One region of the Bradyrhizobium sp. HKCCYLRH2047 genome, then DNA from elsewhere that is predicted to be linked to it. Evidence: predicted binding sites of a transcription regulator. Region 1 holds the regulator's gene; the other holds the start of a gene.
What was found. Region 1 encodes PhoB, which activates phosphate uptake and scavenging genes when phosphate is short. Its sites were predicted from a motif close to TGTCATNNANCTGTCAT; they were not measured.
Positions count from the first base shown of each region.

Region 2: a site for PhoB is predicted at 2,592-2,608, ahead of ACQR1D_RS15380 (DUF47 domain-containing protein). Genes of this name have one in related genera too.

Region 1 is NZ_JBNPUM010000008.1:216,954-221,251, reverse strand. Features, by position in the region: gene ACQR1D_RS20425 (HoxN/HupN/NixA family nickel/cobalt transporter) at 1-26, opposite strand, end outside; gene ACQR1D_RS20420 (trypsin-like serine protease) at 194-1,510, opposite strand; gene phoB (phosphate regulon transcriptional regulator PhoB) at 1,658-2,365, opposite strand; gene phoU (phosphate signaling complex protein PhoU) at 2,382-3,098, opposite strand; gene pstB (phosphate ABC transporter ATP-binding protein PstB) at 3,129-3,953, opposite strand; gene pstA (phosphate ABC transporter permease PstA) at 3,950-4,298, opposite strand, start outside.
Region 2 is NZ_JBNPUM010000005.1:457,152-461,449, forward strand. Features, by position in the region: gene ACQR1D_RS15370 (peptide chain release factor 3) at 1-545, opposite strand, end outside; gene ACQR1D_RS15375 (inorganic phosphate transporter) at 884-1,891, opposite strand; gene ACQR1D_RS15380 (DUF47 domain-containing protein) at 1,906-2,550, opposite strand; gene ACQR1D_RS15385 (branched-chain amino acid ABC transporter permease) at 2,693-3,661, opposite strand; gene ACQR1D_RS15390 (branched-chain amino acid ABC transporter permease) at 3,663-4,298, opposite strand, start outside.

The DNA.
Region 1 (4,298 bases):
GGATGATCAATTGGAACAATCGTCATACTCGAACTATAGCAAGAGCCAGGCCAGTTCGGTAAAGCCCCGCTGCAGGCGAAAGCTACAGGAAAAAATCGGCTGCACTTGCCGGATCGCCCGCTCGCTTGGCAACCCGCTATCCAGTCGCGCACAGATCGTGACCAGCGGCGGGACCTCTCTCGTCCCCTCCCCCTCACCGCGCCGAGGCACTCTGCGCCGCAATCTCGCGCCGCACGACGGCCTCGAACTGGCTTGCGGGCGCGGCGAACATCAGCCGGGTCTCCTCGTGGAACGCCGAGAAGATGCCGACAACGGTCGGCTGCCCGCCGACCTCGGCCAGGATCGGCGAGCCCGAATAGCCGAAATTGGCGAGGCAATGCACCGTCAGCAGCCGGGCATCGCTGGTCATGCCGGCGCTGCAATTGCGCTGGCCGGTCGGCGAATAGCGGCGCTCCTGGCCGTAGCCGATCTCGGAGATGGTTCCGGCTGATGTCGCAGCCTGCAGTTCCTCGCGCGTCAGCGCCTTGACCGCGACCGGCTTCGACGGCAGCGCATCCTTCAGCACGATCAGCGCCCAATCGGCGGGCGAGCGGTCGAGCGACCATCTGTCGTGCCGGGTCGGGACGAAGTCCGGCGCCACGATCAGCTTGTCGGCGACCGACGATGCCGCCGGCGTGCCCCTGTTCATGCCGGCCAGGAAGCGGACATTGCCGGGGCTGACCTGCGCGACGCCGTTGAACACGCAATGCGCGGCGGTGAGCACGACGCGCGGCGCGACCAGAGTGCCGGTGCACCAGCCGCCGGTCGAGTATTGCGCGACGGTGACGACGCCGATCGACGACGCCGGCCACGAGGTGGGATCGACGACCTCGCCGATGTGGCGGTCGAGCCCGAGCAGTTGCTCCGGACGCGGAGCGGCGACGCCCGCCTCCGCCGATTCCGGCTTCGGCCGCCAGGCCGCAATGGCGCTCTGGGCCTGGACGCGCTGCGGCTCGGTCAGCTTGACCCTCTGCACGTCGCGGCCGGCCGATCGCACGCCGCTGCGACCCGCCATCACCAGCCAGGCGTAGCCCTGCACGACGTCCTGCTTCACGCCGCGACCGTCGAGCAGCATCAGGCCCAGCATGTATTGCGACTGGGCGAAGCCCTGCGCTGCCGCGCGGCTGAACCAGCGGCCGGCTTCGCCATAATTGCTCGCGACACCTTCGCCGTTGACATAGGCGATGCCGAGATAATGCTGGGCGACGGCGAGGCCCTGATCGGCGGCCTTGCGATACCACGCCAGCGCCTCGGCGGGGTTGCGCGGTTGGCCCCAGCCGAAGGCCTCCATGAAGCCGACGTCGAACTGCGCCCGCGCATCGCCCTTGGCGGCCAGCGGCAGCAGGCGGCGCATCGCCGCGGCGTGCTGTCCGTTTCCCGCCGCGGCGACCGCGTCTTCGAGCTCGGCGGCCGCGGCGCCCGCCGCGCTGCCGAGCAGCACGGCTAGAGATATGATGATGATCTTGATCAAGGGCGTCCGCTGGGACCGAAACATCGTGACGGGCCACGAAGCAGACACGATCAAGACGGCGGCGGCGTGGCCGAAAGCGGACCGCGATCTCCTCAATCGGGCCCCCTCGCGCCTCACACCTGCTTCATCCTCACGCCCGATCGCCCCTTACACCTGCTCGCTCTTGGCGAAGCGATCATCGAGCGCATAGCCGGCGCCGCGCACGGTGCGGATCGGGTCCTGCTCGCGGCCCGGATTGAGCAGCTTGCGCAGGCGGCCGATATGGACGTCGACCGTGCGCTCGTCGATATAGATGTCGCGGCCCCAGACGCTGTCGAGCAGCTGCTCACGGCTGAACACGCGGCCGGGATGCTCCAGGAAAAACTCGAGCAGGCGGTATTCGGTCGGGCCGAGATCGATCGGCCGTCCCGAGCGCGCCACGCGGCGCTTCTCGCGGTCGAGCTCGATGTCGCCATAGGACAGCACGGTCGCCAGCCGCTCCGGGCTCGCCCGCCGCAGCAGGCCCTTCACGCGCGCCAGCAGCTCCGGCACCGAGAACGGCTTGACGATGTAGTCGTCGGCGCCGGTCGCGAGGCCGCGCACGCGCTCGCTCTCCTCGCCGCGCGCGGTGAGCATGATGATCGGCAATTGCCGGGTCTCGGACCGCGCCCGCAGGCGGCGGCACAGCTCGATGCCGGACAGGCCCGGCAGCATCCAGTCGAGCACGACGAGATCGGGAACGCGCTCCTTCAGCCGTGTGTCGGCCTCGTCTCCGCGCGCCACCGTCTCGACCTCGTAGCCTTCGGCCTCGAGGTTGTAGCGCAGGAGCGTCGTCAGCGCCTCCTCGTCCTCCACCACCAGAATTCGGGCGCCCATGTCAGAACCGTCTCTCTCAGTTGCCGGGGATCGTCGATGCGAAGCTCGTCATGTCGCCCTTCGGGCGCTTGTCCATGATCTGCTGGCCTTCGATCATATAGAAGACGGTCTCCGCGATGTTGGTCGCGTGATCGCCGATGCGCTCGATGTTCTTGGCGCAGAACATCAGATGGATGCAGAACGAGATGTTGCGCGGATCCTCCATCATGTAGGTCAGGAGTTCGCGGAACAGCGAGGTGCAGATGGCGTCGACCTCCTCGTCGCCCTTCCACACCGTCATCGCCGCCGGCAAATCGTGCGCGGCATAGGCGTCCAGCACCGTCTTGACCTGCGACTGCACCAGGTCGGTCATGTGCTCGAGCCCGCGGATCAGCTTGAGCGGATGGAAGTCGCTCTCCAGCGCCGCGACGCGCTTGCCGATGTTCTTGGCGAGATCGCCGATGCGCTCCAGATCGGTGGCGACCCGCATCGCACCGACGATCTCGCGCAGGTCGACCGCCATCGGCTGTCGCCGGGCGATGGTAAGAACGGCGCGCTCCTCGATGATGCGCTGCAGCTTGTCGACCTCGGCGTCGGTGGCGACCACCTTCTGGCCGAGTGCGATGTCGCGCCGCACCAGCGCATCGACGGAATCGACGATCAGACGCTCGGCGAGGCCGCCCATTTCCGACACCAGCCGGGTGAGATCCTGCAGATCGCTGTCGAACGCCTTGGCGGTATGTTCACTGGCCATGATGATCTCCTGAAGTCAATGTCGTCGGCGTCAGCCGAACCGGCCGGTGATGTAATCCTGGGTCCGCCGATCGCTCGGCGAGGTGAAGATCTTGCTGGTGTCGTCGAACTCGATCAGCTCGCCGAGATACATGAAGGCGGTCTTGTCGGAGACGCGCGCCGCCTGCTGCATGTTATGCGTCACGATGGCGATCGTATAGTTTTCGGCGAGCTCCTGGATCAGCTCCTCGACCTTGGCGGTCGAGATCGGATCGAGCGCCGAGCACGGCTCGTCGAACAGGATCACCTCCGGCCGGACCGCCACGGTGCGCGCAATGCACAGCCGCTGCTGCTGGCCGCCTGACAGCGACAGGCCCGAAGCGTTGAGCTTGTCCTTGACCTCGTTCCACAACGCGCCGCCGCGCAGTGCCTTCTCGACCCGGTCGTCCATCTCCGACTTGGAGATCTTCTCATACAGCCGGATGCCGAAGGCGATGTTCTCGTAGATCGTCATCGGGAACGGCGTCGGCTTCTGGAACACCATGCCGACACGGGCACGCAGCAGGTTGAGGTCGAGCTTGGGATCGAGGATGTTGGTGTTGTCCAGCATGAGCTGGCCAACGGCGCGCTGGCCCGGGTAGAGATCGTACATCCGGTTGAAGATGCGCAGCAGGGTCGACTTGCCGCAGCCGGACGGGCCGATGAACGCGGTGACGCGGTTGGTCCCCAGCGACAGGTTGATGTTCTTCAGCGCGTGGTGATCGCCGTAATAGAAGTTCAGGTTGCGCGCGGTCACCTTGGCGGGGGCTTCCGGCAAAACCTTGCCGTTCAGCGCGGCGGGATTGGGCTGGCTGACGGATACGGACAGGTCGGTCATTTTGCGTTCCTCTCGGCGCCGAGAATGCGTGCACTGACATTCAGGGCGAGCACGGCCAGAGTGATCAGAAGGGCTCCGCTCCAGGCCAGCTGCTTCCAATAGGCATAGGGGCTCTGGACGAAGTTGTTGATGGTGACGGGCAGGTTGGCCATCGTCTTGGAGAGGCTGAGGCTCCAGAACTGGTTCGACAGCGCAGTGAACAGCAAGGGCGCGGTCTCGCCGGCGACGCGGGCGGTGGCCAGCAGCACGCCGGTGATCAGGCCCGAGCGCGCCGCGCGATAGGCGATGCGCCGGATCACCAGCGATCGCGGCAGGCCGAGCGCCGAGGCCGCCTCACGCAGCGGG
Region 2 (4,298 bases), on a different contig from region 1:
GGCCAGGTCATCGGTGTGGTGTCGAGCGCCAGCGTCTTCTCGATCTCGTCCAGCAGGTCGAAGGTGTCGCGGCTCTCGCGGTCCATCTTGTTGATGAAGGTGATGATCGGGATGTCGCGCAGGCGGCAGACCTCGAACAGCTTGCGCGTGCGCGCCTCGATGCCCTTGGCGGCGTCGATCACCATGACGGCGGAGTCGACTGCGGTCAGCGTGCGATAGGTGTCCTCGCTGAAGTCCTCATGGCCCGGCGTGTCCAGCAGGTTGAAGACGAGGCCCTCGAACTCGAAGGTCATCACCGACGTGACGACCGAGATGCCACGCTCGCGCTCGATCTTCATCCAGTCTGAGCGGGTGTTGCGGCGCTCGCCCTTGGCCTTGACCTGGCCGGCGAGGTTGATGGCGCCGCCGAACAGCAAGAGCTTCTCGGTCAGCGTGGTCTTGCCGGCGTCCGGATGCGAGATGATGGCGAAGGTGCGCCGGCGCGCGACCTCATCGGAGAGCGCGGAGCGGGACGGCTGTTCAGTGGTGACGGCGGAATCGGACATGAGGCGGCGGACGTCGTTTTGAGGCCAGAGAGAGCGCTATGTGATGAAAAGGCGCGGGATCACGGCCGCCGCGCGCCCTCCATATAGGCGTTTTGCACCGCAACTCCAACCGGGGAGTTAACCGGCCTGACCGTGGCCCGCCCGGACCCCGCATCCCGCCCACGGCCGTCCTTCAAGACGCGCGCCAAGCGGCGCGCTCCTCAGGACGAGGTCTGAATCTGTAGCGGAGTCCGTTTTGCGGACCAGATCCAGCCCCAAACCCTCATGGTGAGGAGCGCCGCGCTTGCGGCGCGTCTCGAACCATGAGGCCCCAACGTCTCAGGACGGTCTCGCCGTCTTTAGTGCCTGAGCACCGACACCAGCCAGAAGCTCAGTGCCGCTACGATGGCCGAGGCCGGAATCGTGAAGATCCAGGCATAGACGATCGATCCGGCGACGTTCCAGCGCACCGCCGAGGCGCGGCGGGCGGCGCCGACGCCGACGATGGCACCGGTGATGGTGTGGGTGGTCGAGACGGGCACGCCGAGGAACGTCGCCAGGAACAGCGTGATGGCGCCGCCGGTCTCGGCGCAGAAGCCCTGCATCGGATTCAGCTTGGTGATGCGCAGGCCCATGGTCCGGACGATGCGCCAGCCGCCCATCAGCGTGCCCAGCGCCATCGCGGCCTGGCACGACAGCACCACCCAGAACGGCACCGTGAACTGCTCGCCGAGATGGCCCTGCGAGTACAGCAGCACCGCGATGATGCCCATCGTCTTCTGCGCGTCGTTGCCGCCGTGGCCGAGCGAATACAGCGAGGCCGAAGCGAATTGCAGGATGCGGAAGGCCCGGTCCACGGCAAACGGCGTCGAGCGCACCGAGGCCCAGGACACGATCGCAACCAGGATCATCGCCAGCACCAGCCCGACCAGCGGCGACAGCACGATCGCGAGCACGGTCTTGGACAGGCCGCTCCACACGGTGGCCGAGATGCCGGCCTTGGCGACCCCTGCCCCGACCAGGCCGCCGATCAGCGCGTGCGAGCTCGACGACGGAATGCCGGCCGCCCAGGTGACCAGGTTCCAGACGATCGCGCCGACCAGGGCCGCGAAGATCACGTGGGCGTCGACGATCGCGGGATCGATGATCCCGGTGCCGATGGTCTGCGCGACATGCAGTCCGAACACGCTGAACGCCACGAAATTGAAGAACGCGGCCCAGAACACCGCATATTGCGGCCGGAGCACGCGGGTCGAGACGATGGTCGCGATCGAGTTGGCGGCGTCGTGCAGGCCGTTCAGGAAATCGAAGGCGAGTGCGACGGCGATGAGGCCAACCAGAATCGGAAGGCCGAGTTGAGCGTCCACGGCGCGGCCCTACCCTAGACCTGTTCGATCATGATCGAATTGATCTCGTTGGCGACGTCGTCGAAGCGGTCGGCGACCTTCTCCAGATGGTCGTAGATCTCGGCGCCGACGATGAAGTCCATCGTGTTGGCGTTGCGGTGCTTGAGGAATAGCTCCTTCAGCCCGATGTCGTGGAGGTCGTCGACCCGGCCCTCGAGCTTGGTCATCTCCTCGGTGATCGCGGTGATCATCGGCACGTTCTGGCCGATCGCCTGCAGCAGCGGCAGCGCCTTCCCGATCAGATTGGCGCAATCGACCAGCAAGGTGCCCATCTCGCGCATGGTCGGCTCGAACTCCTTGACCTCGAACAGCACCACGGCCTTGGCGGTCTGCTGCATCTGGTCGATGGCGTCGTCCATCGAGGTGATCAGGTTCTTGATGTCGCCGCGGTCGAACGGGGTGATGAAGGTGCGGCGGACCGCGGTCAGCACCTCCCGCGTGATGTTGTCGGCCTCGTTCTCGAGCTGGCTGACGCGCTGGCAGTGCCTGAGGATGTCGTCGCCGCCCTTAAGCATGTCCTGCAGCGCATGCGCGCCTTGGATCACCACCTTGTTGTGGCGGGCGAACAAATCGAAAAACCGCTCCTCCCGCGGGAGAACGGCGCGAAACCAGTGCAGCATGGGACGAGATCCATCCATTCCGAAACGGGCCAGGGCCGGCCCGTCACAGAACTGTCATACTCCGGATCGCGCACCAGCAGAAGCGGTGGCCGGTTCATCCACCGCTTTCTGCCCTTCGACGATCTCTTTACAGATCAATAGCTTAGAGGGATCGCTTGAACAGATGGGCGATTTCTCCGACCACGCCGCGGCGGAAGGTGAGCACGCAGGCGACGAAGATGCCGCCCTGGATCACCGTCACCCACTGGCCGAAGCCGGACAGATATTGCTGCATGCCGACGATCACGAAGGCGCCGACGACGGGGCCGAACACGGTGCCGAGCCCGCCGACCAGGGTCATGAGCACGATCTGGCCGGACATCCCGACCTCGACGTCGGTCAGCGAGGCATTCTGGGCGACGAATACCTTCAGCGCACCGGCGAGGCCAGCCAGCGTCCCCGACAGGATGAAGGCGAGCAGCTTGTACTGGTCGGTCTTATAGCCCAGCGAGATCGCCCGCTGCTCGTTCTCGCGGATCGACTTCAGCACCTCGCCGAACGGCGAGTTGATGGTGCGGAAGATCAGCAGGAAGCCGGCGAGGAAGCCGGCCAGCACGACGTAATACAGCACCGTCGGCTTGGACAGGTCGAGGATGCCGAACATCCGCCCCTGCGGAATGCCCTGGATACCGTCCTCGCCATGGGTGAACGGCGCCTGCAGATAGATGAAGTACAAGAGCTGCGACAGCGCCAGGGTGATCATCGCGAAATAGATGCCCTGCCGGCGGATCGAGATGTAGCCGGTGATCACCGACAGGACGAACGATCCGGCAACGCCCGTGAGGATGCCGAGCTCGGGCGGCAGCCCCCACACTTTCAACGCGTGGGCGCTGCAATAGCCGGCCGTTCCCAGGAACATCGCGTGGCCGAACGACAACAGGCCGCCATAGCCGATCAGGAGGTTGAAGGCGCAGGCGAGCAGCGCGAAGCACAGCGCCTGCATGACGAAGAACGGGTACAGCCCGGTCCACGGCACGATCGCCAGCAGCGCTGCCATGATGACGAACACGATCATCTCGTCGCGCATCGCGCGCGGGGTGATCGGCAGGGTCGCGTCGGTGATGGATGTCATGTCAGGCCGCCCGTCCGGTCAGACCCGTCGGCTTCACCAGCAGCACCAGGACCATCAGAACGAAGACCACGGTGTTGGAAGCCTCGGGGTAGAAATACTTTGTCAGTCCCTCGATCACGCCGAGCAGGAAGCCGGTGATGATCGAGCCCATGATCGAACCCATGCCGCCGATCACAACCACCGCGAACACCACGATGATGATGTGCTCGCCCATCAGCGGCCGCACCTGGTTGATCGGCGCCGACAGCACGCCGGCCAGCGCCGCAAGCCCGACGCCGAGGCCGTAGGTCAGCGTGATCATGCGCGGGACGTTGATGCCGAAGGCCCGCACCAAGGTCGGGTTCTCGGTGGCTGCGCGCAGGTAGGCGCCGAGCCGGGTGCGCTCGATCAGGAACCAGGTCGCCAGGCAGACGACCAGGGAGAAGATGACGACCCAGCCGCGATAGACCGGCAGATACATGAAGCCGAGGTTCATGCCGCCACGGAGCTGATCCGGGATCGCGTAAGGCAGGCCGGACGAGCCGAAGAAGTTCTGGAACACGCCCTGGATGATCAGCGCCAGTCCGAACGTCAGCAGCAGTCCGTAGAGATGGTCGAGCCCGGCAATCCATTGCAGCATGGTGCGCTCGAGGATCAT